Regions from separate parts of the Cellulomonas taurus genome, predicted to be linked through region 3. Evidence: predicted binding sites of a transcription regulator. Region 3 holds the regulator's gene; each other region holds the start of a gene.
The links. Region 3 encodes Rex, which represses fermentation and respiration genes when NADH is low (regulators of the CRP and FNR family bind a similar motif). Its sites were predicted from a motif close to CTTGTGAANNNNTTCACAAG; they were not measured.
Positions count from the first base shown of each region.

Region 1: the regulator Rex is predicted to act here: its motif matches at 4,305-4,324, upstream of adhE (bifunctional acetaldehyde-CoA/alcohol dehydrogenase).
Region 2: the regulator Rex is predicted to act here: its motif matches at 1,898-1,917, upstream of pflB (formate C-acetyltransferase).

Region 1 is NZ_CP051884.1:809,808-820,347, forward strand. Features, by position in the region: gene HGK68_RS03720 (pyridoxal phosphate-dependent aminotransferase) at 1-769, opposite strand, end outside; gene HGK68_RS03725 (molybdopterin oxidoreductase) at 789-908, opposite strand; gene HGK68_RS03730 (hypothetical protein) at 964-1,446, opposite strand; gene adhE (bifunctional acetaldehyde-CoA/alcohol dehydrogenase) at 1,567-4,239, opposite strand; gene HGK68_RS03740 (Na+/H+ antiporter) at 4,395-6,035, opposite strand; gene HGK68_RS03745 (glycoside hydrolase family 65 protein) at 6,078-8,585, opposite strand; gene HGK68_RS03750 (HAD family hydrolase) at 8,582-9,292, opposite strand; gene HGK68_RS03755 (AGE family epimerase/isomerase) at 9,460-10,540, shown strand, end outside.
Region 2 is NZ_CP051884.1:1,481,369-1,491,908, forward strand. Features, by position in the region: gene HGK68_RS06860 (1-deoxy-D-xylulose-5-phosphate synthase) at 1-1,495, shown strand, start outside; gene pflB (formate C-acetyltransferase) at 1,946-4,213, shown strand; gene pflA (pyruvate formate-lyase-activating protein) at 4,295-5,167, shown strand; gene HGK68_RS06875 (3-hydroxyacyl-CoA dehydrogenase NAD-binding domain-containing protein) at 5,283-7,406, opposite strand; gene HGK68_RS06880 (HRDC domain-containing protein) at 7,468-8,745, opposite strand; gene HGK68_RS06885 (DUF998 domain-containing protein) at 8,779-9,399, opposite strand; gene HGK68_RS16345 (helix-turn-helix transcriptional regulator) at 9,410-9,853, opposite strand; gene HGK68_RS06895 (DUF3000 domain-containing protein) at 10,043-10,540, opposite strand, start outside.
Region 3 is NZ_CP051884.1:340,969-351,508, forward strand. Features, by position in the region: gene HGK68_RS01525 (extracellular solute-binding protein) at 1-588, shown strand, start outside; gene HGK68_RS01530 (carbohydrate ABC transporter permease) at 599-1,552, shown strand; gene HGK68_RS01535 (carbohydrate ABC transporter permease) at 1,557-2,450, shown strand; gene HGK68_RS01540 (LacI family DNA-binding transcriptional regulator) at 2,490-3,515, shown strand; gene HGK68_RS01545 (GNAT family N-acetyltransferase) at 3,538-4,107, opposite strand; gene HGK68_RS01550 (HAD family hydrolase) at 4,097-4,909, opposite strand; gene HGK68_RS01555 (glutaredoxin family protein) at 5,002-5,280, shown strand; gene HGK68_RS01560 (redox-sensing transcriptional repressor Rex) at 5,290-5,922, shown strand; gene HGK68_RS01565 (YceI family protein) at 6,141-6,686, opposite strand; gene HGK68_RS01570 (MarR family winged helix-turn-helix transcriptional regulator) at 6,756-7,256, shown strand; gene HGK68_RS01575 (histidine phosphatase family protein) at 7,293-7,949, shown strand; gene HGK68_RS01580 (TlpA family protein disulfide reductase) at 7,946-8,542, shown strand; gene HGK68_RS01585 (cytochrome c biogenesis CcdA family protein) at 8,539-9,360, shown strand; gene resB (cytochrome c biogenesis protein ResB) at 9,365-10,540, shown strand, end outside.

The DNA.
Region 1 (10,540 bases), 470 kb from region 3:
ACCCGGTGAAGGAGAACGTCTTGCCCGCCGAGGACACGGTCAGCGTGCGCTCGGCGGCTCCGGGCAGGGTCGCGACCGGGATGTGCCGCAGTCCGTCGTAGACCAGGTGCTCGTAGACCTCGTCGGTGAGGATCAGCGCGTCGTGCCGGTGCGCGGCCGCGACCACCCGACGCAGTTCCTCGGCGGTCAGGACGGCGCCGGTCGGATTGTGCGGGGTGTTCACCAGGATGATCCGGGTGCGGTCGGTGACCGCGGCGTCCAGCTCGTCCGGGTCCAGGCGGAACCCGTCCGCGGTCGCCCGCAACGGCACCGTGGTGTGCCGGGCACCGGCCAGCGCGATCACCGCGGCGTAGGAGTCGTAGAACGGCTCGAGGGTGAGCACCTCGTCACCCGGTCCGGCCAGCGCGAGGATGCTCGCCGCCAGCGCCTCGGTGGCACCGGTGGTGATCAGCACCTCGCGGTCCGGGTCGACATGCAGGCCGTAGTGCCGCTCCTGGTGCGAGGCGACCGCCGCGCGCAGCTCCGGGATGCCGGGGCCGGGCGGGTACTGGTTGGCCCCGGCGGCGATCGCCTCGGCGGCCACCCGCTTGACCGACTCCGGGCCGTCCACATCCGGGAAGCCCTGGCCGAGGTTGATCGCCCCGGTGCGGGCGGCGAGGGCGGACATCTCGGCGAAGATCGTGGCGCGGGGCGTGCCGTCGTCGCCGAGCAGGCCGGTGGCGTGGGCGACGTCGCGCCAGCGCCCGGAGGGCAGGTCGTGGGTGCTCATCCCCGCCGAGGGTAGCCGGTCACAGCCCCGCGGCCGCGAGCAGTCCGATCAGCACCAGGATCAGGATCGACGACCACGCGCACACCACCCACCAGGCGGCGTGCTGCCGCTTGCGGAGGGTGGTGCGATGGGTCGCCATACCCCACGGATCGGCAGGACGGTGCCGAGCGACAAGGATTCCGCGCGGGCGATTCTCAGTTCTGCGCCGACTGCACGTCCCCGGCGACCTGTTCCAGCTTGTCGGAGAGCGCCTGCAGGGCCTCGGCGGTCGCGCCGTCCACCGATCCGGCGGCGGCGTCCAGCGCGCTGCGAGCCTCCTCCAGGTCGGTCTGGGCCTGGGCGAGCTGGTCCTGGGCGGCGGCGGAACCATCGGCCGCGGCGGCGTCCACGGCGGCATCGGCCTCGTCCAGGGCGGTCCCGGCGCGGGTCACCGCGTCCTGGGCGGCGGCGGTGGTGCCGCTGACCCGCTCCCGGGCGTCGTTGAGGGTGGCACCGGCGTCGTCGATGGCGGCGGCCGCCCGGTCGGCGAGCTCACCGAGCTGATCCACGGTGGCACCGGCGGATTCGACGGCCGACTGGGCCTGGTCCACGGCGTCCCGGGCCTCGGCGCAGCCCACCAGGAGCAGGCCGGCCAGCGGCAGGACGGTCAGGGCGAGGGCGGCAGGGGTGCGTCGCATGGCGTCAGTGTGACATCCCGCCCTGGGCAGGACCTGGGACGCAGCAGTGCCCCGTCCGCTTGCCGCAGCGGACGGGGCACTGGTCGTCGGGTCACCGTGGGCGACCCGTGGTCGGACGACTCACTCGGCGGCGGGGGCCACCTTGCGGGCCTTCACCTCCTCGACCGAGGTGCCGTAGTACGCGGCGGTCATGATGTCCTTCATGTCCTCGCGCATCGGCATCCGCGGGTTGGCCGGGGCGCACTGGTCCTCGTAGGCACCCATCGCCACCTCGTCCAGGCGGGACAGGAAGTCCTGCTCGTCCACGCCCTGGGCCTGGAAGGAGTTCGGGATGCCGACCTTGGCCCGCAGCGCCTCGATGGCCAGGGCGTAGGACTCGACGCCCTGCTCCGGGGTCTCGGCCGGCAGGCCCAGCATCTGGGCGATCTGCTGGAACCGCTCCGGGGCGACGTAGTGCTCGTACTTCGGCCAGCTGGTGAGCTTGGTCGGGATCTGGCCGTTGTACCGGATCACGTGCGGCAGCAGGGTCGCGTTGGTCCGGCCGTGCACCAGGTGGAAGGTGGAGCCGATCACGTGGGCCATCGCGTGCACGATCCCGAGGAACGCGTTGCCGAAGGCCATCCCGGCGATGGTGCCGGCGTTGTGCATCTTCTCCCGGGCCGCCTTGGTCTCCGGGTCGGCCGGGTCGCCGTTCACCGACTGGGCCAGGTTGTCGAAGATCAGCCGGATCGCCTGCAGCGCCATGCCGTCGGTGAAGTCGTTGGCGTAGACCGCGACGAATGCCTCGGTGGCGTGGGTCAGGGCGTCGAAGCCGGAGTCCGCCGCCAGCGAGCGCGGCATCTTCGAGGTGAGCACCGGGTCGATGATCGCCACGGTCGGGGTCAGGGCGTAGTCGGCCAGCGGGTACTTCTTGCCCGCCTCCGGGTCGGAGATCACCGCGAACGGGGTGACCTCGGCGCCGGTGCCCGAGGTGGTCGGGATGCAGACCAGCTTGGCCAGGTCACCGAGCACCGGGAACTTGAACGCCCGCTTGCGGACGTCGAAGAACTTCTGCTTGAGGTCGCTGAACACGATCTCCGGGTGCTCGTACAGCAGCCACATCACCTTGGCGGCGTCCATCGGGGAGCCACCGCCGAGGGCGATGATCGTGTCCGGGCGGAAGTGCCGCATCTGGGCGGCGCCTGCCTGCACGGTCTGCACGGAGGGCTCCGGCTCGACCTGGTCGATGATCTGGACCGAGACCTTGTTGGACCGGCGGTTCAGCACGTCGAGCACCTTGTCGACGAAGCCGAGGGTGGTCATCGTGGAGTCGGTGACGATGGTGACGCGCTCGACGTCGGCCATGTCGGAGAGGTAACGGATCGCGTTCGGCTCGAAGTACGTCTTGGCCGGGACCTTGAACCACTGCAAGTTGTTGTTCCTCCGGCCCACTCGCTTGATGTTCACCAGGTTGATCGCCGACACGTTGTTCGACACCGAGTTGTGGCCGTAGGAGCCGCAGCCCAGGGTCAGCGACGGGATGAAGGCGTTGTAGATGTCGCCGATGCCGCCCAGCGACGACGGGGCGTTGCAGATCACGCGGATCGCCTTGACCCGGCGGCCGTACTCGACGGTCAGGGCCTCGTCCTGGGTGTGGATCGCGGCCGAGTGACCCAGGCCGTCGAACTCGACCATCTGCTCGGCGAGCTGGATGCCCTGCTCGGTGCTGGTGGCGCGCAGCACGGCGAGCACCGGGCACAGCTTCTCCCGGGTGAGCGGCTCGTGCGGGCCGACCCCGGTGACCTCGGCCAGGATGATCGAGGTGTCGGCCGGGACGGTGAAGCCCGCCTGCTCGGCGATCCACTGCGGGGACTTGCCGACCACGGTCGGGTTCAGCTTGGCGTCGGCGCAGTTCTTGCCCTTGGCCTCGACCCCGAAGATGAACTTCTCCAGCAGCGCCTTCTCCTTCTTGGAGACCCGGTAGGCGTGCAGCACGGCGAACTCGGCCAGTGCGGTGTCGTAGATCTCGTCGTCGATGATGACGGCCTGCTCGGAGGCGCAGATCATGCCGTTGTCGAAGGACTTGCTCAGCACCACGTCGTTGACGGCGCGCTTCAGCTTGGCCGACTTCTCGATGTAGGCCGGGACGTTGCCGGCGCCGACACCCAGGGCGGGCTTGCCGCAGGAGTACGCCGCCTTCACCATCGCGTTGCCGCCGGTGGCCAGGATGGTGGAGACCCCGGGGTGGTTCATCAGGGTGCTGGTGGCCTCCATCGACGGCGCCTCGACCCACTGGATGCAGTGCTCGGGGGCGCCGGCGGCGATCGCCGCGTCCCGGACGACCTTCGCCGCCGCCACCGACGACTGCTGCGCGTTCGGGTGGAAGGCGAAGATGATCGGGTTGCGGGTCTTCAGCGCGATCAGCGACTTGAAGATCGCGGTGGAGGTCGGGTTGGTCACCGGGGTCATGGCGCAGATGACGCCGACCGGCTCGGCGATCTCGGTGATGCCGTTGATCTCGTCCTCGTTGATCACGCCGACGGTCTTGAGGGCGGACATCGAGTTGGTGACGTGCTCGCAGGCGAAGATGTTCTTGACGGCCTTGTCCTCGAAGACGCCGCGTCCGGTCTCCTGGACGGCGAGCTCGGCGAGGTGGCCGTGCTGGTCGAGGGCGGCGACGGCTGCCTTCTTCACCAGGCGGTCGACGTCCTCCTGAGTGAAACGTGCGTACTCCGCCAGTGCCTTGGTGGCGCCTGCGACCAGCTGGTCGATGGCAGCGGCGACGCCGGTGTCAGTGCTCGTGGTGGTGGTCACGCGGGACTCCCGGGTGTATCCGATGGAATGGGGTGAGGGCGACGGTGACCTCGTGAGAACGAGACTACGTGACTGCATTCACAAAGTCTGGGTCACACGTCCCACGGACCTTGGGCCCGGGCGCGCTGTCCGGTTCGGGCGCTATGCGCAGACGGCTAGATCCGGTTGATCGGCGCGGCGTCCAGTGATTCGTCCTCCAGGTCCAGTTCGCGCAGCACCTGGCGGATCACCACCTCGTCGACGTGCCCGGCGTCGCGCTCCTCGATCAGCACCGCGCGCTGGGCGGCGACCACGTCCCGGCGCAGGTCCTGCAGGGCTCGGCTGCGGTCGGTGCTGACCTTGGCCAGATCCTCGTCGCTGGCGATCGTCGGGTCGAGCATCACGACGGTGGCCCGCTCACGGCGGGCGATGCCCTCGGCCAGCCCCCGGGTCAGCACGGTGGCGCGGGCGGCCCCGAGGGTCGGTTCCCACCGGCGGCGCCGCTCCTCGATCACCTGCTGGGCGGCGCGGCCGGTGGCCATCCGCAGCTGGGCCTCCTGGGCACGGTCCCGGACGGCGTCCTCGGACCGCACCCCGAGCAGCCGGATCAGCCAGGGCAGGCTCAGGCCCTGCAGCAGCAGGGTGCCGATCGCGATGCTGTAGGCGACCAGCTGCAGGGTCGCCCGGTCGGGGAAGTCCGTGGCATCGGCGACGGCGGGGATCGCCGCGGCCGCGGCCAGGGTGACCACCCCGCGCATCCCGGCCCAGGACACCACCGCGGACTCCTTCACCGAGAGCGAGTCCGAGGTCTCCCGGTGTGATCCGGGCAGGCGCAGGTTGTCCACCCAGGTGGTGGCGAAGACGTACAGCGGCCGGACCAGGAGCACGGTGCCGAACACCGCGACGGCCAGTACCAGGGCGGGGCGCAGGCCCTCGTTCGACGCGCGCACGTCGGCGATCAGCCAGGGCAGCTGCACCCCGATCAGGGCGAAGGTGAAGGACTCCAGCAGCAGGTCCAGGGTCTCCCAGATCGGGTCCTGCACCAGCCGGGTCGCGTACCCGGCGCGCGGGGCGGTGTGGCCGAGGTAGAGCCCGGCGGCGACCACCGCCAGGACGCCGGAGCCCCCCAGGTGCTCGGCGCCCCAGTAGCAGGCGAACGGGGTGAGCAGCGCGACCGTGGACGACACCACCGAGTCGTCGAAGCGCAGCCGCAGGGCGTGCACCACCCCGCCGATCACCAGGCCGAGCGAGACGCCGACCAGCACCGCCAGCGCGAAGGTCTCCAGCCCGGCCGACCAGGCCCAGGCGCCGGAGGCGACCCCGGCCAGCGCCACCTTGTACAGGGTGAGCGAGGTGGCGTCGTTGATCAGGCTCTCGCCGGACAGCACCGTCATCAGCCGACGCGGCAGACCCAGCTTGCGTCCCACCGCCGTCGCGGCCACCGCATCCGGCGGGGCGACCACGGCGCCGAGCACCAGGGCGGCGGCGAACGGCAGTTCCGGCACCAGTGCCCAGGCGACGAAGGCGACCGCCACCGCCGACACCACTACCAGGCCGACCCCGAGCCGGACGATCGAGTTCAGCGACCGCCGCATGTCCTGGTACGACGACGACCGGGCCGCCGAGAACAGCAGCGGCGGCAGGACGAACTCCAGGATCAGCTCGGGGTCGATGTCGTACTCGGGCACGCCGGGGATCGCCGAGACCACCAGACCGGCAGCGACCAGCACCAGGGGCGCGGGCCACCCCTTGCGACGGCAGATCGCGGTGATCATGACGGCCCCGGCGATCAGGGCGAAGATCTGGGCGCGGTCCATCGGCCGACTGTAGGCCGACGGGGCTGTGCTCAGGCTGAGGCGTCAGCTCCCCGGCGGTGTGACGGCGATGGCCGGGTGGTCCGGCACGCTGGCGGTGATGACCGTGCCGTCGGCGCGGCGGCTGCCCTCGATGTCCCGCACCGTCGGCGTGCCGATCAGGCGCGGGGCCGGTGCCAGGGCGATGGTGACCGGCTCGCCGGCGCGGACGGTGACCGGACGGTCCCGCACCACGAGGTTCGCCTGGTCGCCGTCCTCCACGGTGAGCCGCAGCTCGGTGTGCCGGACGTCGACCCGCACCCGGGTGCCGCGGATCGTGATCCGGAAGGTCAACCCGTCCCACACCTCGGGCAGTCGCGGGTCGAGGGAGATGACGCCGCCATGGTCCCGCATGCCGCCGAAGCCGCAGGCCAGTGCGCTCCACACCCCACCCAGAGAGGCGACGTGCACCCCGTCCGAGGTGTTGTGGTGCAGGTCGGCCAGGTCCACGTAGGCGGCCGAGGTGAAGTACCGCAGCGCGAGCTCCTGGTAGCCGACCTCGGAGGCGATGATCGACTGGACGACCGCTGACAGCGTGGAGTCACCGGTGGTCAGCGGGTCGTAGTAGTCGAAGTCGGCCAGCTTCTGCTCCGCGGTGAACTGGTCGCCCTGGAGGAAGAGCGCCAGCACGACGTCGGCCTGCTTGAGCACTTGGAACCGGTAGATCACCAGCGGGTGGTAGTAGAGCAGCAGCGGGCGCTTGGACGGGTCGGTGTTCGCCAGGTCCCACAGTTCCTTCTCCAGGAACTGGGCGTCCTGCGGGTGGATGCCGAGCCGGTCGTCGAAGGGGATCGCCATCCGCTCGGCGGCCCGGGCGAACTCGTCCAGCTCGTCCTGGGTCAGGTGCAGCCGCTCCATCAGCGCCGCGTGCGAGCCCGGGTCGTCCTGGGCCAGCCGGGTCACCGCGTCCACGGCGGCGCGCAGGTTCGCCCGGGCCATCACGTTGGTGAACAGGTTGTCGTTCACCACGGTGGTGTACTCGTCCGGGCCGGTCACGCCGTGGATGTGGAAGCTGCTGTCACCGTTGTGCCCGCGCCAGAAGCCCAGATCGGCCCACATCCGCGCGGTCTCCACCAGGATGTCGACCGCCTCGCGGGCCAGGAAGCCCTCGTCCCCGGTCGCGGCGACGTACTGCTTGACGGCATGGGCGATGTCCGCGTCGATGTGGTACTGCGCGGTCCCGGCGGCGTAGTAGGCGCTGGCCTCCTCGCCGTTGATCGTCCGCCACGGGAACAGCGCGCCGTTCTGGTTCAGCTCGGCGGCCCGCTTCCGGGCGTCGTCCAGCATCGTGTACCGGAACCGCAGGGCGTTCCGGGCGATCCGCGGCGAGGTGTAGGTCAGGAACGGCAGGACGTAGATCTCGGTGTCCCAGAAGTAGTGACCCGAATAGCCGGAACCGGTCAGGCCCTTGGCCGGGATGCCGTTGCCCTCGGCGCGGGCGGTGGCCTGCGCGATCTGGAACAGGTTCCACCGGACCGCCTGCTGCAGCTCGGGCTGACCGGGCACCTCGACGTCGCTGCGCGCCCAGAAGTCGTCCAGCCAGCACCGCTGCTCGGCGAACTGCTGCTCGATGCCCTCGGCCTGCACCCGGTCCAGGGTGCGACGGCAGCGGTCGACCAGCTCCTTCGCCGGGACGCCCCGCGAGGAGTGGTAGGTCACCGCCTTGGTGATGGTGACGGTCTGCCCCTGCTTGGCGTCGATCCGGTAGACGTGCTTGGCCAGGTCCTCCTCCACCATCGTCCGCTCCTCGAAGGAGTTCTCGGTCTCGATGGTGTGATCGGCGGCCACGGCGAGGGTCATGCCGGAGTCGGCGACCCGGTAGCCCAGCACGTAGCGACCGTCCTTGGCCCAGTGCAGGCTCGGCACCAGCACCCGGTCGGCGAGCGTCTCGGCCTTGCGCGGGTCGAAGCCCTCACCCATCGCGGCGGCGCGCACGTGGTACTCGTCCTGGCCGTCCTGCCGGTTGAGCATCTGGCTGGAGACCACGATCGGGGCGTCGGCGTCCAGCAGGGTGACCTCGTAGGTCATCACCGCCAGGTGCCGTTCGGTGAAGGAGACCATGCGGCGGCTGCGCACCCGGACCGTCTTGCCCGAGGGGGTCTGCCAGATCAGCTCACGCCGCAGCACCCCGTCCCGGAAGTCCAGGGTGCGCTCGTACTGGTGCAGGTCGGCGACGGTGAGCAGCAGCGGCTCGTCGTCGACGTACAGCCGCAGGACCTTGGCGTCCGGCACGTTGACGATGGTCTGGCCCACCCGGGCGAAGCCGTAGGCCTCCTCGGCGTGCCGGATCGGCCAGGTCTCGTGGAAGCCGTTGATGAAGGTGCCGTGGGCGAAGGAGTCGCGGCCCTCCTCGACGTTGCCGCGCATGCCGAGGTACCCGTTGGCCACCGCGAACAGGGTCTCGGTGCGGCCCAGGTCGCCGGCGTCGTAACGGGTCTCGCGCAGGCCCCAGGCATCCGGCGGGAACCGGTGCCGATCGATGGGGTCGGGGGTGAACAGGGAGGAGGGGTTCACAGGGAGGTGCTTCCTTCGAGCAGTTCGGCCAGGTCGTCGACCACCAGGTCGGCGCCGTGTGCGATCAGGGTCTCGGCCCCGGCGCCCCGGTCCACTCCGACCACCAGGCCGAAGTCGCCGGCCCGGCCGGAGGCGACCCCGGACTCCGCGTCCTCGACCACGACGGCCTGGGCGGCCGGCACGCCGAGCTGGGCGGCGGCATCCAGGTAGGTGTCGGGGGCGGGCTTGCCGGGCAGGTGCCGTGCGGCGGCGACCAGGCCGTCGACCACCACCGGGAACCGGTCGGTCAGACCGGCGGCTGCCAGCACCGGCACCGCGTTGCGGGAGGAGGACACCACGGCGACCCGTCGGCCGTCGGCGATCAGCGCGTCCACCAGGGCGACCGAGCCCGGGTACGGGGTCACGCCCTCGGTGCGCAGCACCTCGGTGAACACCGCGTTCTTCCGGTTGCCCAGACCGCACACGGTCTCCGCCTCCGGAGCGTCGGTCGGGTCGCCCCAGGGCAGGTCGATGCCTCGGCTGGTCAGCAGGCTGCGCACCCCGTCGTACCGGGGCTTGCCGTCGATGAACGCGAAGTAGTCGGCGTCGGAGTAGGGGGCGACGCCGTGCTGGTCGAGCACCGGGGTGAACAACCGGGCCCAGGCATGCATGTGCACGACGGCGGTCGGGGTCAGCACACCGTCCAGGTCGAACAGGACGGCGGTCATGCCGTCGAGGGTGCTGCTCGGGCGCGCGGTGGTAGGGGACACGATGCTCCAGGGCGGGTCACGGGCAGGGGGGCGAGAGCACCGGTCGAGCCGGTGGTATCACCAGTCTGGCGGCTGCGTCGGCGCTGTCAACGTGGCGAAACGCTCACCGGACTAGGGTGAACGCCATGACGTGGCTGACGGCGCCCGCGCATCATCGCTGGCTGGAGTCCGAGACCGACCGGTTGCTCGCCTTCGGGCGTGGGGCCGCCGACCCCGCCGGAGGTTTCACCCGGCTCGACGACGACGGGTCGCCGCAGGGCGGTCCGGCCGAGCTGTGGATCACCTGTCGGATGACCCATGTGTATGCCCTCGGCACCCTGCTCGGTCGGCCCGGCTGCGCGCCGCTGGTCGACCACGGGCTGGCAGCGCTCACCGGACTGTTCCGGGACGCCGAGCACGGCGGCTGGTTCACCGAGGCGGGGCCGGACGGGCCGACGGACGACGCCAAGGGCGCGTACCCGCACGCCTTCGTGGTGCTGGCATCGGCCTCGGCGACCGCGGCCGGGCGGCCCGGTGCGGCGGAGCTGCTGCGCGAGGCGCTCACCGTCTCCGAGCAGCGGTTCTGGGACGAGGAGGCCGGGATGGTCGTCGAGTCCTGGGACCGGTCGTTCAGCACCCTCGACCCCTACCGCGGGGTGAACGCCACCATGCACACCGTGGAGGCGTACCTGGCGGCCGCCGACGTGACCGGCGAGCGGATCTGGCTGGACCGGGCCGTCCGGATGATCACCCGGGTGGTGCACGACTTCGCGCGCGGGAACTCCTGGCGGATCCCCGAGCACTTCGACACCGACTGGAACGCCGACCTGGAGTACAACGCCGACACCCCGGCACACCCGTTCCGGCCCTACGGCGCCACCATCGGGCACTGGCTGGAGTGGGCCCGGCTCACCCTGCACGCCCGCGCGGCGATCACCGCTGCCGGGGTGGTCGCGCCGGCCTGGATGCTGGACGACGCGATCGCGCTGTTCGACGCCGCCGTGCGCGAGGGCTGGGACGTCGACGGCGCGCCGGGCTTCGTGTACACCGTGGACTGGTCCGGGCAGCCGGTGGTGCGCGAGCGGATGCACTGGGTGGTCGCTGAGGGGATCGCCGCTGCGGCCGCGCTGCACGCCGCCACCGGGGACGCGCGCTTCGAGCGGTGGTACGCCACCTGGTGGGACTACGCGGAGGAGTTCCTGATCGACCGGGTCGGCGGGTCCTGGT
Region 2 (10,540 bases), 1.1 Mb from region 3:
CTTCGACACCGGGCATCAGGCCTACGTGCACAAGCTGCTCACCGGACGGCGGGACTTCGACCGGCTGCGCCAGCGCGACGGACTGTCCGGCTACCCGTCCCGTGCCGAGTCCCCGCACGACGTGGTGGAGAACTCGCACGCCTCGACCGCACTGTCCTGGGCGGACGGGATCGCGCACGCCCGTGCGCTTGCGGGGGAGGGCGACCGCACGGTGGTCGCGGTGATCGGCGACGGCGCGCTGACCGGCGGGATGGCCTGGGAGGCGCTGAACAACATCGCCGACGGCACCCCGCGACGCCTGGTCGTGGTGGTCAACGACAACGGCCGCTCGTACGCACCCACGGTCGGCGGGATGATGCGCCGCGGCGTCGAGGGGATCATCAAGGAACTCGGTCTGAGCTACATCGGACCGGTGGACGGACACGACCTCGCCGAGCTGGAGGTCGCGTTCCGCGGCGCCCGGGCGGCCGGGGGCCCGGTGGTGGTGCACGCCCTGACGGAGAAGGGTCGCGGCTACGCGCCCGCCGAACAGGACGCGGCCGACCGATTCCACGCCGTCGGCCGGATCCACCCGGAGACCGGACTGCCGGTGGTGCCGTCCCGATTCGGCTGGACCGGGGTGTTCGCCGAGGAGATCGTCGCCCTGGGTCACCGGCGACCGGACCTGGTCGCCATCACCGCCGCGATGCGGCAACCCGTCGGCCTGGCGCCGTTCGGCGACGCGTTCCCCGACCGGATCGTCGACGTCGGGATCGCCGAGCAGCACGCACTCACCACCGCGGCCGGGATGGCCTTCGCCGGACTCCACCCGGTGGTCGCCCTCTACGCCACCTTCCTCAACCGGGCCTTCGACCAACTGTTGATGGACGCCGCCCTGCACCGGGCGGGGGTCACGATCGTGCTGGACCGCGCGGGCGTCACCGGCGACGACGGAGCCACTCACCACGGCATGTGGGACCTGGCGATGCTGAGCCTGGTCCCCGGACTGCGACTGGCAGCGCCCCGGGACGGGGACACCCTGCGCCGCGCCCTGCGCGAAGCGGTCGAGGTCGCCGACGCGCCCACGGTGCTGCGCTACCCCAAGGGCGCGCTGCCCGAGCCGCTGCCCGCCGTGACGGTCCGTGACGGTCTGGACATCCTGCTGCACCGCGACGGCCCGGACCCGGTGCTGATCGTCGCGGTCGGGGCGATGGCACCGATGGCCCTGGAGGTCGCGGCGTCGCTGGACCGGGGCGTCACGGTGGTGGACCCCCGCTGGGTGCTGCCGGTCCCGGACGCCCTGGCGCGGCTGGCGGGGGAGTACGCCGAGGTCGCGGTGATCGAGGACGGGCTGCGTGCGGGTGGGATCGGCGCGGGCGTGGCGCTCGCGGTCGACGGGGTGCCGGTGCGCAGCTTCGGGCTGCCCCGCGAGTTCCTGGCCCACGGCACCCGGGCCCAGGTGCTCGACGCCGCCGGCCTGACCGCATCACGGATCGCGGCGACCCTGCGCCGCTGACCCGGACGCGACCGCCCGGTCGCGCCCCCGCGCCCCCAGCCACCCCGGCCCCCGCGCCATCCGCCTCCCGGCCCCACGCGCCATCCGCCTCCCTCTGCCCCCGGCCCTGCCCCTGCTCCTGCTCCCGCCCCTGGTTCGAGGTCGTGCGTTTCGACCATGACGGACCCGGCGAACTGCCGACCTCGGCGCGGACTGCCGACCTCGGGCGCGGACTGCCGACCTCGTGGCGGTGGCCGACCGCGGGCGCGAACTGCCGACCTCGTGGCGGCGGCCGACCGGGGAGGTGGAGGTCCGAGCGGGGTGTGGGGCGGCCTCGGGGAGGGGGCGCGACGGGTGCGCCGTGAGCGCCCTCACAGTCCGATCCAGGCGGTTCGGGACAGAGGTCCCAAGACATCCCATGACCTCGTGAATAGCGTCACTAATACCCAGAACCAAGCGAGGGAGCTCCTCATGGCCACCACCGCAGTACCCCAGACCGGCGCCGACGCCACCGCGGGCGCCTGGGACGGGTTCGTCACCGGCCCCTGGTGCGACGGCATCGACGTCCGTGACTTCATCCAGCGCAACTACACCCCGTACAACGGTGACTCCTCGTTCCTCGCCGGACCGACCGAGCGCACCACCGAGGTGTGGCAGACGCTGACCGCGATGTTCCCCGAGGAGCGCGCGAAGGGTGTCTACGACATCGACAACCACGTCCCCGGCACGATCACGTCGCACGGCCCCGGCTACATCGCCGAGGGCAAGGACCTGATCGTCGGCCTGCAGACCGATGCCCCGCTCAAGCGCGCCATGATCCCCAACGGCGGCTGGCGGATGGTCGTCAAGTCGCTGCAGACCTACGGCTACGACGTGGACCCGCAGGTCGACAAGATCTTCAGCGAGTACCGCAAGACGCACAACGACGGCGTCTTCGACGTGTACCCCCCGAACGTCCGCGCCGCCCGCTCGTCGCACATCATCACCGGCCTGCCGGACGCCTACGGCCGTGGCCGGATCATCGGTGACTACCGCCGGGTCGCCCTGTACGGGGTGGACGCCCTGATCGAGGGCAAGCGGATGGAGCGCCACGAGCTGGACATGGAGCGCTCGGTCGAGGACGTCATCCGCGACCGCGAGGAGAACTCCGAGCAGATCAAGGCGCTCAACGAGCTGAAGCAGATGGCGGCCTCCTACGGCTACGACATCTCCGGCCCGGCGACCACCGCCCGCGAGGCGATCCAGTGGCTGTACTTCGGTTACCTGGCAGCGGTGAAGGAGCAGAACGGCGCGGCGATGTCGCTGGGCCGGACCTCGACCTTCCTGGACATCTACCTGCAGCGCGACCTCGACAACGGCACCATCACCGAGGAGTTCGCCCAGGAGCTGATCGACGACTTCGTCATCAAGCTGCGCATCGTGCGCTTCCTGCGGACCCCGGAGTACGACGAGCTGTTCTCCGGCGACCCGACCTGGGTCACCGAGTCGATCGCCGGTATCGGTGAGGACGGTCGGCCGCTGGTCACCAAGTCCTCGTTCCGCTTCCTGCAGACCCTCTACAACATCGGCCCGGCCCCGGAGCCGAACCTGACCGTGCTGTGGAGCAACCGGCTGCCGGACGGCTTCAAGCGGTTCTGCGCCCAGGTGTCGATCGACACCTCGGCGATCCAGTACGAGTCCGACGAGCTGATCCGCACCTCCTGGGGCGACGACGCGGCGATCGCCTGCTGCGTGTCCCCGATGCGGGTGGGCAAGCAGATGCAGTTCTTCGGTGCCCGGGTGAACATCGCCAAGGCCCTGCTCTACGCGATCAACGGCGGCCGCGACGAGGTCTCCGGCAAGCAGGTCGCCCCGGTCTCCGCACCGGTCACCGGTGACGTGCTGGACTTCGACGACGTGTCGGCCAAGTACGACAAGCTGCTCGACTGGCTGGCCGAGACCTACGTCGACGCGCTGAACTGCGTGCACTACATGCACGACAAGTACGCCTACGAGCGCATCGAGATGGCCCTGCACGACAAGGAGATCCTGCGGACCATGGCCTGCGGCATCGCCGGTCTGTCGGTCGTGGCGGACTCGCTGTCGGCGATCAAGTACGCGAAGGTCACCCCGGTCCGGGACGAGGACGGTCTGGTCACCGACTACGTGATCGAGGGCGACTTCCCGAAGTACGGCAACGACGACGACCGCGCGGACGAGATCGCGGTGGCCATCGTGCGGTCCTTCATGGAGAAGATCCGGGCACAGAAGACCTACCGGAACGCGCTGCACACCCAGTCGGTGCTGACGATCACCTCGAACGTGGTCTACGGCAAGGCCACCGGGAACACCCCGGACGGTCGCCGCGGCGGTGAGCCCTTCGCCCCGGGTGCCAACCCGATGAACGGGCGCGACACGCACGGCATGCTCGCCTCCGCGATGTCGGTGGCCAAGCTGCCCTACTCCGAGGCGATGGACGGCATCTCGCTGACCAGCACCGTGGTGCCCTCGGGTCTGGGCCGGGAGCGCGAGGAGCAGATCACGAACCTGGTCGGCCTGATGGACGCCTACAACGTCCAGTCCGGGTACCACCTGAACGTGAACGTGCTGAACCGGGACACCCTCGAGGACGCCATGGAGCACCCCGAGAAGTACCCGCAGCTCACCATCCGGGTCTCCGGTTACGCGGTGAACTTCGTCCGGCTGACCCGCGAGCAGCAGCTCGACGTGCTCTCCCGGACGTTCCACGGCGGTCTGTGATCCACCAGGCATGACGGCCGGGCCCGCCGCAGGACCGATCCGGTCCTCGGCGGGCCCGGCCCACATCAGGGAGTTGGAGCAATGAGCAGCCAGACGACAGGCGCCCCGGTGATCGACCTGGGCGTGCCGGTGATCGGCGGATCGCACACCCGGTCCAGCGCCGGCACCGCGGGGATGACCACCACCGACGCCGACCGGTCGGAGAAGCTGTCGGCGATGCGAGCCGGTGAGCTCGGCTCGCTGCACAGCTGGGAGCTGGTGACCGCGGTCGACGGTCCCGGCACCCGGATGACCACCTTCCTGTCCGGCTGCCCGCTGCGCTGCCTCTACTGCCACAACCCCGACACGATGGAGATGCGCCGGGGTGAGCCGATCAGCGCCACCGAGCTGCTGAACCGGATCGGTCGGTACACCAAGGTCTTCGAGGTGACCGGCGGCGGACTCACCATCTCCGGCGGCGAGCCGCTGATGCAGCCCGCCTTCGTCGCCAACATCCTGCGCGGGGCCAAGGAACTGGGCATCCACACCGCCATCGACACCTCGGGCTACCTGGGGGCGCACTGCACGGACGCGATGCTGGCGGACATCGACCTGGTGCTGCTGGACGTGAAGTCTGGCATCCCGGAGACCTACAAGAAGACCACCGGCCGCGAGCTGCAGCCCACCCTCGACTTCGGCCGCCGGGTCGCCGACAGCGGCACCGAGATCTGGATCCGGTTCGTGCTGGTGCCCGGGCTGACCGACGCGGAGGAGAACGTCGAGGCGGTCGCCGACTACGTGTCCACCCTGTCGACGGTGAGCCGGGTGGAGGTGCTGCCGTTCCACCAGATGGGCCAGGACAAGTGGGCCACCCTCGGCATGACCTACGAGCTCGCCGACACCCGTGCCCCGTCCCCGGAGCTGGTGGAGCGGGTCCGCGGCCAGTTCCGTGCCCGCGGGCTGACCGTGTTCTGAGATCCCTACCGACAACGAGGACGGCCCCGGCGGACAGTGATCGCCGGGGCCGTCCTCGTGCGGCTGAACGCGTCGCGCGGGCGGAGCCGCCGCCGGACTCAGTGGTGCCGGAGCCTCACAGCGCGAGGTGCCCGGTGCGGATCAGGTACGGGGTGATCCCGCCGAGGTGGGCCGGCCAGCCCGCACCGAGGATCATCGCCAGGTCGACCTGCTCGGGCCCGGCTACGACCCGGTCGGCCAGCAGCAGGCGGATCTCCTCACCCAACCCCGCCAGCACCCGCTCCCGCACCGCTGCCTCGTCCAGGTCGCCCGGAGTGCCGAAGACCTCCTGGATCGCCGGGTCGACCACCCGGGTGCCGACCGGTCCGGGCATGGACACCGCGCGACCCTGCTCGGTGAGCGTGTCCAGGCCGGGGGAGAGTCGGTAGCGGTCGCCCAGATCGCGGTGCAGGCTGGCGAGCACGTGGCCGCCGACTCCGAGTCCGACCAGGTCCAGCAGCGCGAAGGGGCTCATCGGCAGGCCCAGCGGGTCCAGCGCACGGTCGGCGACCTCCACGCTCGCCCCGTCCTGCACCGACGCCAGCACGTCGGACAGCATCCGCAGCAGGACCCGGTTCACCACGAAGCCCGGCGCGTCCGCGGTGCGCACCACGGTCTTGCCGCACCGGCGGGCCAGATCCGCGGCGGTGGTCACCGCCACCGGGTCGGCGGTCGCGGTCGCCACCACCTCCACCAGCGGCATCCGGTCCACCGGATTGAAGAAGTGCAGCCCGACCACCCGGCGCGGATGGTCCAGGCCGCTGGCCATCGCCGTGACCGACAGGGCGGAGGTGTTCGTGGCCAGGATCGTGGTCGGCGGCACCACCCGCTCCAGCTCGGCGAAGACCTGGCGCTTGACCTCCAGGACCTCGGTGACCGCCTCGATCACCAGGTCGGCCTCCGCCAGCGCCGCCAGGTCGGTGCCCACGGTGAGCAGGTCGGCCACCGCCGGGTCGATCCGGCCCTTGTCCGCGAGCTGGGACACCAGACCGGTGATCCGCTCCCGACCCGCCGCCGCCCGCTCCTCGTCCACCTCGCGCAGGGCCACCGGCACACCGAGTCGACCACCGATCAGCACCGCGAGCTGGGCGGCCATCAGTCCGGCGCCCACGATCCCCACCCGGCGGATCTCCCGGGGCAGCGCGTCGGTCGGTCCACCGGCCCGGGTGGCCCGGCCGATCAGGTCGGAGGCGTACATCGACGCCCGTGCCTGGTCGGAGACCAGCAGCTCGGCCAGCGCCTCGTCCTCGGCGACGAAGTGGGCGTCCCGGTCGTCGGTGGCGGTGAGCAGGTCCAGCACGCGCGGGTAGGCGGGTGCCGCATCGTGCAGCCGGGCCGCCAACGATCCGCGCACCGCCTGTGCCGTCGCCTCGTCGTCGGCCTCCGGGGTGCGGGGGGAGTGGTCGCGGTCCGGCGCACCGGTGTGGCTCAGCGTCCACTCGATCGCACGCATCGCGAAGTCGTCGGCGGGCAGCAAGGCATCCACCAGCCCGATCGCGGCGGCGGTTCCCGCGTCGGTGAGCCGGCTCTGCGCCGGGCGCTGGATGGTGAGGTCGATCGCGGCGGGCAGCCCGACCAGGCGGGGCAGCAACCAGGTGCCGCCCCAGCCCGGCACGATGCCCAGCGACGCCTCCGGCAGCCCGAGCGACCGGACGCCCTCGACGACCACCCGGTGGTCGCAGTGCAGTGCCAGTTCCAGGCCGCCGCCGATGGCGTGCCCGGTGATCCAGGCCACGGTCGGCACCGGCAGCTCGCCGAACGGACGCAGGGCGGCATGTCCCAGCTCGGCCAGCGCCCGGGCATCCGCGGTGTCCCGCAGCCGACGCGCCACGGTCAGGTCGGCGCCCGCCACGAAGCAGCCGGGCCGCCCGGTCACCGCCACCGCGACCAGCTGCTCCGCCCGGGCCGCGACCTGCTGGACCGCGTCGTACAGCGCCAGCAGGCCGCGCGGGCCGAGGGTGGTCGGACGCTTGCCGTCCGGGGAGTCCAGCGTGATCACCGCGACCCGTCCGGCCGGGGTGGCCGCCTCCTCCACCGACACCTGTGCGACCTGGTGGTCGGGCTCGGCGGGCAGGTCGGCCGGGCAACCACTGGGCAGCAGTTCGGCCAGTCGGGCGGTGTCGGCCGATCCCAGCACCTCGGGCGGCTGCGGGGCCGCATCGTGGGTCACGGGGTCGGCTGAGGTACGGAGGTGGCGCATGCGGTCTCCCTGGACGACGGTGTCCGGTCGTCGGTGACCCTAACCCGCTGGTGGCGGGCTGTCAGGCGGTGGCGGCGAACGCGGCCGCCAGTGGCTCGGCGATCAACCCGACCTGCCACTCCCGCGCCCCACCCTCTCGCAGCCGCTCGGCGAGCGACTCCGCGTCGGCGGGGGCCGGCGGGGACCAGCAGACCCGGCGCAGCAGGTCGGGCTGCAGCAGGTTCTCCACCGGCACGTGGTGCTGCTCCGAGAGACCGGCCACCAGCTCTCGGGCGGCGGCCAGCCGGGCGGCGGCGGCCGGGTCGCGGTCCGGCCAGCTGCGCGGCGGCGGGGGACCGTCCGAGCGCGGGCCGCGGGCTGGGGGCAGCTGGTCCTCGGGCAGGGCGAGGGCGGCGTCGATCGCGCGCTGCCACAGCGTCGCGCGGCGGCGGGTGCCCTTCCCGGCGAACTGCGGCAGTGAGGTCAGCTGCGGCAGCGTGCGCGGCAGCGCCTGAGCGGCGGCGAGGATCGCGGCGTCCGGCAGCACCCGGCCGGGGGAGATGTCCCGCTGCCGGGCGTTGTCGTCGCGCGCCTGCCAGAGCGAGCGCACCACGGCCAGTCGGCGCGGGTCGCGGATCGCGTGCACCCCGGACACCCGGCGCCACGGATCGATGCGGGGTTCCGGCGGCGGGGTGAGCCGGACCGCCTCGAACTCCTCGGCCGCCCACTGTGCCTTCCCGGCGACGGCCAGACGTTCGGCCATCACCTCCCGCAGCTCGACCAGCACCTCGACGTCCAGGGCGGCGTAGCGCAGCCACTGCTCGGGCAGCGGCCGGGTGGACCAGTCGACGGCCGAGTGCTCCTTGGCCAGTCCGAGGCCCAGCAGTTCGGCGACCACCGCGGCCAGACCGACCCGCTCCAGGCCGAGCAGCCGGGCACCGAGCTCGGTGTCGAAGATCCGGCTCGGCTTCATGCCCTGCTCCGCCAGCGGGTGCAGGTCCTGGGAAGCGGCGTGGAACACCCACTCGACGCCGATCAGCGCGTCGGAGAGCGCCGACAGGTCCGGCAGCGCCGCCGGGTCGATCAGCGCGGTGCCCGCGCCCTCCCGGCGCAGCTGCACCAGGTAGTTGTGCTGGCCGTAGCGGTACCCGGAGGCACGCTCGGCGTCCACCGCGACCGGACCGGTCCCGGCACCGAAAGCCGCGACCACCTCGGCCAGCGCCTCCGGCGTCGCGATCACCGGGGGGATGCCGTCGGCCGGCTCGGTGAGAGGAACGACCGGGACGGACTCGTCGGTCGTGTCGCCGTCCCCGGCGACCGGTGTCTCGTCGGCCGGGGTACCGGCCGGAATCGTCTGCATCGTCCCACCGTAGGGCGTGCTGGACCTCGGGTCCTATTCGCCGCGCGTGCGGCGCAGCAGCAGGATCCCGCACGCCAGGCACCAGAGCAGGATCGGGTACGCCGCGAACCGTTCGACCAGTCCGAAGGGGGCCGCGGGCACCGCGATCATCACCACCACCGCCAGCAGCCCGAGCACGCCGAGTCCGACCCCGACGCCGCCGATCACGCGCCACCCCGGGTCTCGGCGCACCGACCACCCGAGCAGCAGGATGCCGGGCAGCCCGCAGCCGATCGCGACCACCGCGGAGGGGACGTGCCAGGGCCCGGCGTCCTCCGGGTGCAGACCGACCGACAGCTCGCCCAGGCCGGAGGCGACCAGCAGCAGCGTGCCCACCAGGGCGGTGCGTGTCCGGGGGAAGACCGGGCGCAGCAGCAGGGCGCCGGCGGCCATCGTGACGCCGGTGAGCACCCAGGAGATGTTCGCCGCGGCATGCCAGGGCGAGCACACCTGACGGCCGGAGAACGCGCCGCAGCCGACCGCGCCGAGGTCGCTGATCGCGTTCCTCACCGGGTCGTAGGGCAGGGTCCAGGCCGACCGGACGACCAGCAGGAGCACGAAGTACTGCACGATCGACGCCCAGGCCCATGCGCCGAGCCGGGTGCGACCACTCATGCGGTGGACGTTAGCTGAACAGCCCGGTCCGGATCGAGATCGCCACCAGTGCCGCCCGGTCGCCGGTGCCCAGCTTCCGGGAGATCCGCGCCAGGTGGCTCTTGACGGTCAGGGCCGACAGGCCCAGCTCCTCGCCGATCGACCGGTTGGAGTAGCCGTCGGCGACCAGCCGCAGCACGCTCAGCTCGCGGGAGGTCAGCTCCGGACGGGTGGGCGCGGTCCGGTTGCCCGATGCGCCCGCGGCGGCGGTGAACGGGGCGGCGGCCTCGGCCGGGTCCGGCGCGTTGGGGTCGGTGGCGACCGCGCCGCGCAGTCCACCGGTGAGCAGTGTGACCAGCTCCTGGCGACCGGCACGCCGGGCCAGCAGGATCACCCGACCGGAGCCGCGGCGACGCAGGTTGCGCACCAGGATCTGGGAGTCGCCCGGCTTGAGCTCGGTGACCACGACGCACATCTGGCCGAGACCGCGGCGTTGCGGTGCGCTGGCTGGGCGGCGGGTCTGCACCGCTGCGGCGGATCGACCGCCTGGGTGCATCGGGTCGTAGCTCACTGCACTGTCCCCCTGATGTTCGGTTACCCACCTATCGGCGGATTTCACCCGGAACTTAAGGCGTTCAGCGCAATGTCTCGGCGGATTTCCGGCTCAGTGACGGGGGCCGAGCGCCACGACGCCCTCCGGCAACGGGGGCAGACCGGCGACCGTGCAGAGCAGTTCGCCCCAGGCTCGCAGGTGGGGGGCGAGATCCTCGTCGGCGGCGGTCCAGGACGCCCGCATCTCCAGCTCGCACAGTTCCGGGCGCTCGTCCAGCGCGCCGAAGCTCTGGGACAGCACGCGGGTGACGGTGCCGCCGGCCGCGCGCATGTCGACGTCGGCGCTCGCCAGGGCCTCGGACAGCCAGCTCCACGCCACCTCGGCCAGCAGCGGGTCGGCGCCGACCTCCGGCTCGAGCACCGCACGGACCAGCGTCACCAGACGGAAGGAGCCATCCCACGCCTCCTGGCCGGCGGGGTCGTGCAGGATCACGAACCGGCCGGACGCCAGCTCGTCCGCCTCCGGGTCGTGCCGGGCGGTGCGCACCTCGGCGTTCAGCGCGGCGGTGTACGGCGCGATCCGGGCCGGGCCCGGCACCTCGTCCAGGCT
Region 3 (10,540 bases):
AAGCTGATCGAGGTCGTCACCTTCGTGCAGTCGATGCTGGACGACACGGTGGCGATCGCGAACAGCGACTACAACGCCGCCGTCGCCTCGTTCAGCACCGGCCGGGTCGGCATGTGCTTCAACGGGAACTGGGAGCTGCCGACCTTCCAGAACGCGGGGGTGGACGTCGACGCGATGCCGATGCCCACCCTGTTCGGCACCCCGGGCACCTACGGCGACTCGCACTGCTTCGTGCTGCCGCACCAGGTGAACGCCGACCCGGCCAAGCGCGACGCCGCCTACCGCACGGTGGCCGCGATGCTGAACAAGTCGCTGCTGTGGAGCCAGGGCGGACACATCCCGGCCAACCGGACCGTCACCGAGTCGGCCGACTACCAGGCCGAGGTGCCGCAGGCGCACTACGCCTCCGCCAGCGAGAACGCCGTCTTCGATCCGCAGGCGTGGTTCACCGGCTCCGGGTCGGACTTCCAGGCCCGGGTCGGCGAGGTGCTGCAGGCGGCATGGCTGGACAAGGGATCGCCCGAGACGGCGGTGGACGGGCTGATCGACCGCCTGAACGCCGCCCTGCAGACCAAGCCGCCGGCGTGAGGAGACCGTGATGACCACGCAGATCAATCCCACCCGCACCGGCGCCGCCGCCACCGCGCTCACCGACCCCCGTCCGCGCCGACGCCGGGGAAGGGAGGGTCGTGGCTGGCCGTTCGTGGTCCCGTTCCTGGTGATCGCCGTCCTGTTCCTGATCGTGCCCACCCTGTACGGCCTGGGCTTGAGCTTCACCGAGCAGTCGTTGATGGGCAACGGCGGCTGGGTCGGCTTCGACAACTACACCGAGGCCCTCGGTGACAGCACCATGTGGGCCACCCTCGGCCACACCATCGCCTTCACCGTGATGAGCACCGTCCCGCTGGTGCTGGTCGCGCTGGTGATGGCGCTGCTGGTCTACACCGGCCTACCCGGTCAGTGGCTGTGGCGGCTGGCCTTCTTCGCCCCGTACATGCTGCCGGTGGCGGTCGTGGTGCAGATCTGGGTCTGGCTGTTCCAGCCCGAGATCGGCTTCCTCAACTACTGGCTGGACCGGTTCGGTCTGGACAAGGTCGGCTGGCTGACCGACACCAACGTCGCGATGTGGTCGATGGTGCTTCTCACCCTGTGGTGGACGGTCGGGTTCAACTTCCTGCTCTACCTGTCGGCGCTCCAGGCGATCCCGGACCAGATGTACGAGGCCGCCGCGCTGGACGGTGCCGGCTCCTGGCGACGACTGTTCTCGATCACGCTGCCGCAGCTCAAGGGCACCACGGTGCTGATCACGGTGTTGCAGGTGCTGGCGTCGCTGAAGGTCTTCGACCAGATGTTCATCGCCTTCAACGGCGGCTCCGGACCCGGCGGCGTGACCCGGCCGATCCTGCAGTACATCTACGACACCGGCTTCACCGGCTACCGGATGGGCTACGCCTCCGCGATGTCGTACATCTTCTTCGCCCTGATCATCGTGGTGACGCTGGTGTTCCAGCTGATCACCACCCGTCGTCGGGAGGCCGGCCGTGGCCGTTGATTCGATGAGACTGCGCCGCGGCTGGATCGAGCGCCGCGACGACAACCGCCGGACCCGGGCCCTGGTGCTCGGCCAGTCCAAGGTCGCCACCACCCTGGCGGTGATCATCCTGGTCGTGATGGCCGCGAGCTGGCTGCTGCCGATGCTCTGGGCGATCAGCACCAGCTTCAAGACCGAGGCGCAGGCGCAGGCCACGCCGTTGCAATGGATCCCGGACGGCGGCTTCACGCTGGCGAACTACACCACGGTGCTCTCCCGCGGTGAGGTGATGCGCTGGATGGGCAACACGCTGCTGATCGCCGGTGCCGTCACGATCCTGACCGTCGCCCTGTGCGCGCTGGCCGGCTACGGCTTCGCCCGTACTCGGTTCCGCGGCCGCAACCTGCTGTTCGCCGGGACGATCGCGCTGATCGCCATCCCGGGACAGATCCTGATCGTGCCGCTGTTCCGCCAGATGCAGGCGATCAACGCCGTCGACACCTACTGGGGCGTGATCCTGCCGCAGCTGGTCGCACCGGTGATGGTCTACATCTTCGCCAAGTTCTTCGCGGAGATCCCGCAGGAGCTGGAGGACGCGGCGCGGGTGGACGGTGCCGGGCACTGGCGGACGTTCTGGTCGATCGTGCTGCCGATCTCCCGGCCCATCGTGTCCGCGGTCGGGATCTTCGTGTTCATCGGGGCCTGGAACAACTTCCTCTGGCCGTTCATCGTGACCAACAACCCAGACCTGATGACCCTGCCGGTCGGACTGTCCACGGTGAAGAACGCCTACGGCACGATCTACGCCCAGACGATGGCATCGGCCATGATCGCGGCGGCCCCGTTGATCATCCTGTTCATGCTGTTCCAGCGCCAGATCGTCAAGGCGGTGGCGACGACCGGACTCGGTGGGCGCTGATGTGCTAGAACCACGGGGGGTCGGAGCGAGGAGGCCACAGTGAGTGCTGCCCGACGCAGCAGCGGGGCCACCATGCACGATGTCGCCCAGCTGGCCGGGGTGTCGGTGAAGACCGTGTCCAATGTGATCAACGGCTACCCGCACATCCGCCCGGCCACCAAGTCCCGGGTCGAGGACGCGATCAGCGAGCTCGACTACCGGGTGAACATCACCGCCCGGAGCCTGCGGCAGGGTCGGACCGGCATGATCGGTCTGGCCCTGCCGGAGCTGGGGCTGCCGTACTTCGCCGAACTCGCCCAGACGATCATCCGGATCGCCGAGGAGCACGGGATCCTGGTGCTGATCGAGCAGACCAACGCCAACCGGGAGCGGGAGATCGAGGCGCTCGGCTCGCGGGTCCGGCACCTCACCGACGGGTTGATCTTCTCCCCGCTGGCCCTGGGCCAGGAGGACGTCGACCTCTTCGACGTGGACTTCCCGATGGTGCTGCTCGGCGAGCGGGTGTTCGGCGGGCCGACCGATCACGTCACGATGGACAACATCGCCGCCGCCCGGGCCGCCACGGAACACCTGCTGGCCCGGGGCCGACGACGGATCGCGGTGATCGGCGCCCACCCGGGGGAGCGGATCGGCACCGCCGCCCTGCGCGTCCAGGGCTACCGGGAGGCGATGACCGCCGCCGGGATCGCCGTCGACGAGCGGCTGGTCGCCGAGGCCGGTGCCTGGCACCGCTCCACCGGTGATGCCGCGATGACCCGCCTGCTGGACGCCGGGGTGGAGATCGACGCGGTCTTCGGCCTCAACGACGCGGTGGCGCTGGGTGCGATGCACGCCCTGCGGAGGTACGGGCGCGGCATCCCGGACGACGTCGCGGTGATCGGCTTCGACGACACGGAGGAGACCGCCTACTCGGCGCCGACCCTGACCTCGGTGGCGCCGGGCCTGGAGCAGATCGCCCGCACGGCCGTCGACTTCCTCCGTCAGCGGATCGAGGGCACCGCCCCGTCCACACCCCGGCAGGTCATCACCGACTTCTCGATCACCGAACGCCAATCCACCGGCTGAGCAACCCCCGGGTTGCGCAACCTCAGAGCGTGCGGCTGAGGACGAGGTCCCGCTCGACGCGTCGGCCGACGGTGAACGTCCGCTCGCCCGCCACGGCGAACCCGGCCCGCCGGTAGAACGCCTGCGCCCGCGCGTTCTGGCCATTCACCCCGAGCACGATCTGCACCGCCCCGGCCGCGCGGGCGGCATCCAGGGTGGCGGCCATCAGCCGACCGGCCAGGCCGCTGCCCTGCGCCCGCGGATGCACGTAGCACTTGGACAGGTACGCGGTGCTGACCGGATCGGCGACCACCGCCGACAGCTCCGGGTCCAACGGCTCGCCGACCAGCGTCAGGGTGTACCCGTCCAGCCGCCCGGCGTCCTCGGCCACGATCACCAGGTGCCCGGCGGTGCTCAGGTGACCGGCGAAGTGCTCAGCCGTCAGGTGTGCCGCGATGAACGCTCGCTGATCCGCGGCGGGCATGTCCGCCGGGCAGGCCAGCGGAAAGGTCAGCGCCGCCAGCTCGGCCAGCGCCTGCGCGTCGTCGATCCGTCCGGCCCGCACGTCCGCCCGCGCTCCCGCGTGCGGACTCGCCGGTGACTCAGCGGCCACGGAGGCGTCGCTGGATGGCACGGGCGACCAGCGCGAGCGCCCAGATCGATCCGGCCGCGGTGGCGGCGTCGACGCCACGACGGGTCTGCGCGCGCCGGTTGCGGAACTCGCGCATCGGCCAGCCGACCTCTGCCGCGTGCCGTCGCAGGCGGGCGTCCGGGTTGATCGCGCACGGGAAGCCGACCTCGGACAGCAGGGGCACGTCGTGCGCGGAGTCGCCGTAGGCGAAGGACTGGCTCAGGTCGAGCCCCAGCTTCTCCGCCAGTGCCCGGACACCCTCGGCCTTCGCCTCGCCGTGCATCATGTCGCCGACCAGCCGCCCGGTGTAGAAGCCGTCGGTGTGCTCGGCGATCGTGCCCAGCGACCCGGTCGCACCCAGTCGACGGGCGATCAGATCACCGATCTCGGTCGGGGTCGCGGTGACCAGCCACACCTGGTGGCCGGCCCGCAGGTGCTGTTCCAGCAGTCGCTGGGTGCCGGGGAAGATCCGCAGCGACAGCACCTCGTCGTAGACGTCCTCCGCCAGCGTCAGCACCTCGGCCACCGAGCGGCCGCGCATGATGCTGAGCGCCCGGTCCCGCACCTCGTCGATCTGCTTCTTGCTCTCGCCGAAGGTGAGGTAGTGCGCCAGGTTGAGCCCGAACCGCAGCACGTCGACCGTCTTGAAGAATCCGCGGCGGTACAGGCCCACGCCCAGATGGAAGGCGCTGGCCCCGCGGATGATCGTGTTGTCCACGTCGAAGAACGCGGCCACCGGTGACGGGGCAGGCGGCGCCGTGGTCTCGGCGACGATCTCGCCCACGACCCGACCGTCCACCGTCGGCTGGTGACTGCCGTCGTGAGTCGTGGGCTGGGGCACCCGGCCACTGTAACGAAGCGGCCTACGCTCGTCCTGTGCCCACACCGCCCACCCCCAGCCGCGTCACGCTCTACACCCGTTCGGGGTGTCATCTCTGCGAGGCGGCGCGGGACGTCGTGCGGGAGGTCTGCGGCACCGACTGGGTCGAGCTGGACGTCGACGACCCCGCCGTGCGCACCGGGGACGGTCGCCCGGCGGCGGAGGTCTACGGGGAGCTGCTCCCGGTGTTGGAGGTCGACGGCCGGCGGGCTGGCTACTGGCAGATCGACGCCGATCTGCTCGTCGCGGCCATGAACCGGTCCTCGACGCTCTAACCTGGGACCGTGCGCCCCCTGCCGTCGACCACCGTCGCCCGACTGCCGGGATACCTGCGCTCGCTCGGCGGTCTGGCATCGGAGAGCGTGCACACCGTGTCCTCCGACCAGCTGGCCGAGTTGGTCGGGGTCTCACCGGCGCAGCTGCGCAAGGACCTGTCGTACCTCGGTGCGGGTGGGCGACGCGGGGTCGGCTACGAGGTGGACAGCCTGCGCCGCCAGATCGCCCAGGTGCTCGGCATGACCGAGGAGCGCCGTCTGGTCATCGTCGGGATCGGTAACCTCGGCCACGCGCTCGCCACCTACTCCGGCTTCGCCGACCGCAGCTTCGAGCTGGTCGGCCTGGTCGACACCGACCCGAGTGTGGTCGGCACGACGGTCGCCGGGCACCGGGTGCGGCACGCCACCGAGCTGGAGGCCGTGGTCCAGGAGGGTCAGGCCACGATCGCCATCCTCGCCACGCCCGCCTCCGCCGCCCAGCAGACCGCCGACCGTCTGGTGGCCGCCGGGGTCTCCGGCATCCTGAACTTCGCCCCGCGCACCGTCCGGGTCCCGGACGACGTCGAGGTCCGCGAGGTCGACCTCGGCTCCGAGCTCCAGATCGTCGCCTTCCACGCCCGCCGCCTCAGCGCCGACTCCTGACCGCCCCAGCGCCGACTTCCGACCGACCCGCCGCCGACTTCCTGACCGGCTGCCGTCGACTTCGGCACATCCGCCCCGAGTTCGGCACCCCAGCCACCGCACTCGGGGCCGAACCACCGAACTCGCCGCCGCCGAGCTGCGCCAGCACCCGCGCACAGCACGAGGGCCCGGTCACGGCAGGGGGAGTGCGCGACCGGGCCCTCGTGGGCTGGGGGAGATCAGGCCTTGATGGCCGAGACCTCGAGGGCGATGTTCACCTTGTCCGACACCAGGACGCCACCGGTCTCCAGGGCGGCGTTCCAGGTCAGGTCGAACTCCTTGCGGGAGATCGTCAGGGCGGCGGAGAACCCGGCGCGCTGGTTGCCGAACGGGTCGGTCGCCGCGCCACCGAACTCGACCTTCAGGTCGACGGACTTGGTCACGCCGTGGATGGTCAGGTCGCCGGTCACGACGTAGTCGTCGCCGTCGTTCTTCACCGAGGTGGAGGTGAAGGTCCAGTCGCCGAACTTCTCCACGTCGAAGAAGTCGCCGCTCTTCAGGTGGCCGTCGCGACCGGCGTCACCGGTGGAGATGGTGGACGGGTCGAGCGTCGCGGTGACCCCGGACACCTCCAGGTCGTCGCCCACGGTGATGGTGCCACCGGTCACGGCCACGGTGCCGCGCACCTTGGAGATGCCGGCGTGACGGACGGTGAAGGACGCCTCGGTGTGCGACGGGTCGATGTTCCAGGTGCCGGCGACGAGGCCGGTGGGGAGAGCGGTCATGATGTCCATCCTCGATAGTTGAAGCGTCAATCGCTGGTAGTTGAGATTTCTACTACAGTGGCGACCAGGATGCAAGGGGTGGCGTGGAAGGATGCTGCGGTGACCGAGGTGCAGTGGCTCAACGACGACGAACAGGGCTGGTGGCGGGCCTACCGCGACGGTACGGCGCGACTGTTGGACGTGCTCGGCCACGAGCTGGAGCAGGACACCGGACTGTCCCTCGGCGAGTACGAGGTGCTGGTCCGGCTCTCCGAGGCGCCGGAGCGCACCCTGCGGATGTCCGAGCTCGCCGGTGAGCTGGCGCACTCCCGCAGCCGGTTGACCCACACCATCCGGCGGATGGAGTCGGCCGGTCTGGTCGAGCGCACCCCCTGCCTGCAGGACGCCCGCGGCGTGAACTGCACCATGACCCCGATCGGCTACCAGCGCCTGGCGGACGCGGCCCCCTCGCACGTCAGCTCGGTGCGACACCACCTGGTCGACGTGCTCTCCCCGGAGCAGCTGCGGGCACTCGGCGAGGCGATGGCGGCGGTCGGCGCGGCGCTGCAGACCGACCGGGACGACGACTAGTCCCGGGCACCCAGACTCGTTTGCGAGACTGACCCCATGGTCACCACCACCGTCCACCTGATGCGGCACGGCGAAGTGCACAACCCGGAGGGGCTGCTGTACGGCCGGCTGCCCGGCTACCACCTCTCCGAGCGCGGCGTCGCGATGGCCGAGAAGGTGGCCGCGTACCTGGCAGGCGAGGCCGACGGCCCGCGCCGGGACGTCACGGTGCTCTACGCCTCCCCGTTGCAGCGCGCCCAGGAGACCGCCGCGCCGATCGCGGCCGCCCTGGGCCTGGAGATCCGCACCGACGAGGGTCTGATCGAGGCGGAGAACGCCTTCGAGGGCATGACCTTCGGGGTCGGCGACGGATCGCTCCGTCACCCGCGGCACTGGCCGCTGCTGGTCAATCCCTTCCGCCCGTCCTGGGGCGAGCCCTACACCGAGCAGGTGGCCCGGATGGTCGCGGTGGTCGAGCGGGCCCGGGACGAGGCGCGCGGTCACGAGGCGGTGCTGGTCAGCCATCAGCTGCCGGTGTGGATCACCCGCCGGGCGCTGGAGAACCGTCGGCTGTGGCACGACCCCCGTCGCCGCCAGTGCTCCCTCGCCAGCCTGACCAGCATCACCTACGACGACGATCGGCTGGTGGGCATCGGCTACACCGAACCGGCCGCCGACCTCCTGCCCGGTGCCTCGGCGGTGGCAGGGGCATGACCTCCCGGATCAGCCGCCGGACCGTCACCGCCGCCGCACTGGCCGCCGGTCTGTTCGCCCTCACCGCCTGCTCCGCCGGCTCGCCCTCCGGCAGCGCCACCACCGACGCCGGGTACCAGTCGCAGGACGGGTCCTTCACCTCCTGGGTGGTCGGCGACCGGCAGGGGCCGGTCTCGGTCTCCGGCACCGACTACGCGGGCGCCGCCCAAGACACCGGCGACTGGCTTGGTGACGTCGTGGTGCTGAACACCTGGTACGCCGCCTGCCCGCCCTGCCGCGAGGAGGCAGCGGACCTGGTCGACATCGCCAACGACTACGCGGACCAGGGCCTGCACGTGCTCGGCATCAACGGGGTGGACGACGCGGGCGCCGCCGAGTCCTTCCAGCGCACCTTCGACGTGCCCTACCCGAGCATCGACGACCGGGACAAGGCGGCGGTCGCCGCGTTGCAGGGCGTGGTCCCGATCCAGGCGACCCCGACCACCGTCGTGCTGGACCGCCAGGGCAAGGTCTTCGCCCGGATCGTCGGCATGGCCGAGGGATCGACCCTGCGTGCTCTGGTCGAGGAGGCCCTGGCCGAGGACCCGGCGTGATCCCGGCGTCGGTGGGCGCCGACTTCGCCCAGACCGCAGCGAGCGGATCGCTGCTGGTCGCGGTGCCGGTGGCGATCCTGGCCGGACTGGTGTCCTTCGCCTCGCCCTGTGTGCTGCCCCTGGTGCCCGGCTACCTCGGGTACCTCGGTGGCATGTCGGCGGCCGTGGCGCCCACCGGTGGGCTGCCCGCACAGCCCGGACGGCTCGGGGTCGCGACCGAGACCCGACCCGCCCGTGGCCGCCTGGTCGCCGGGGTGTTGCTCTTCGTCGCCGGATTCACCGCGGTGTTCCTGGCCTACGGCTCGCTGGCCGGGTCGCTCGGTCGACTGCTGCTGCAGTGGCAGGACCCGGTCACCCGGGCGCTCGGTGTCGTCACCATCGTGATGGGCCTCGCGTTCTGCGGACTGCTGCCGTTCTGGCAGCAGGACCGTCGCCGCCTGATCGCCCCGCGCGCCGGGCTGTGGGGCGCCCCGGTGCTCGGCATCACCTTCGGCATCGGCTGGACCCCCTGCATCGGCCCCACCCTGGCGGCGATCCTCGCGCTGTCGCTGGACGGGGGTTCGGCGGGCCGGGGTGCGCTGCTCGCCCTGGCGTTCTGCATCGGCCTCGGTGTCCCGTTCGTGCTGGTGTCCTTCGGGGTGCAGCGCAGCCGCCGGGTGCTGAACTGGCTCGGCCGGCACAAGGTCGCGGTGATGCGGGTCGGTGGCGGTCTGCTGATCGCACTCGGCCTCGCGATGGTCACCGGGGTGTGGGGGCACCTGGCGACCTGGCTGCAAGGCATCCTGACCGACTCCCAGCCCTTCATCCCGGCGGTGTGACCCGATGACCCAGAGCAGTTACCGCCCCGAGGGCCTCGAGGACGCGTTCAGCGAGCCGGGCAGCCCGGCGCCCGCGCAGGTGCCGTCCATCGGCGTGGTCGGCTGGCTGCGCTGGATGTGGCGGCAGCTGACCAGCATGCGGGTCGCCCTGCTGCTGCTGATGCTGCTCGCGGTGGCCGCCGTGCCCGGCACCGTCTGGCCGCAGAACGCCCAGGACCCGGACAAGGTCGCCACCTACCTCGCCGACCACCCGACCCTCGGCCCGTTCCTGGACCGGTTGCAGGTCTTCGACGTGTACTCGTCGATCTGGTTCTCCGCGATCTACCTGCTGCTGTTCGTCTCCCTGGTCGGCTGCATCCTGCCCCGGTCGAAGACGCACTGGCGGGCGATGCGCAGCCGTCCGCCCAAGGCCCCGCGCCGCTTCGACCGCTTCCCGGCCCGGGCCGAGGGCGAGCTCGACGGGACGCCGGAGCAGGTCGCCCGCCGGGCCGCCGCGGTGCTGGGCGCCGGTCGCCGGTTCCGGGTGGACGTCAAGGACGAGGGCCGGGGCGTGTGGAGCGTCGCCGCCGAGCGCGGGTACCTGCGTGAGACCGGCAACCTGGTGTTCCACCTCGCGCTGGTCGGACTGTTGATCGCCGTCGCCACCGGACAGCTGCTGCACTACCGGGGGCAGGCGATCATCGTCGAGGGCCGGGCGTTCGCGAACACCCAGAGCGACTACGACACCTTCGAGTCCGGCACCGCCTTCGACCCGTCCTCGCTGGCACCGTTCAGCCTGCGGCTGGACTCCTTCGAGAGCCGGTTCGACCCGGACACCCTGCAGTCACGCGACTTCACCGCCGACGTCACGCTCACCGAACCGGGTGCCGAGCCGCGGTCGGAGATCATCAAGGTGAACCATCCGCTGGAGACCGGCGGCGCCAAGATCTACCTCCAGGGCAACGGCTACGCCCCGCAGGTCACCGTCCGGGACCCCGAGGGCAACGTCACCTTCTCCGGTGCCGTCCCGTTCCTGCCGCAGGACACCGTGTACACCTCCCAGGGCGTCATCAAGGTCCCCGACGTGACCTCCGGCCCGCAGATCGGCCTGCAGGGGGTGCTGCTGCCCACCGCCGAGTCCATCGGCGCCGGGGTGTACCGCTCCACCGACCCGCAGCCGAACGACCCGCTATTGGCGCTC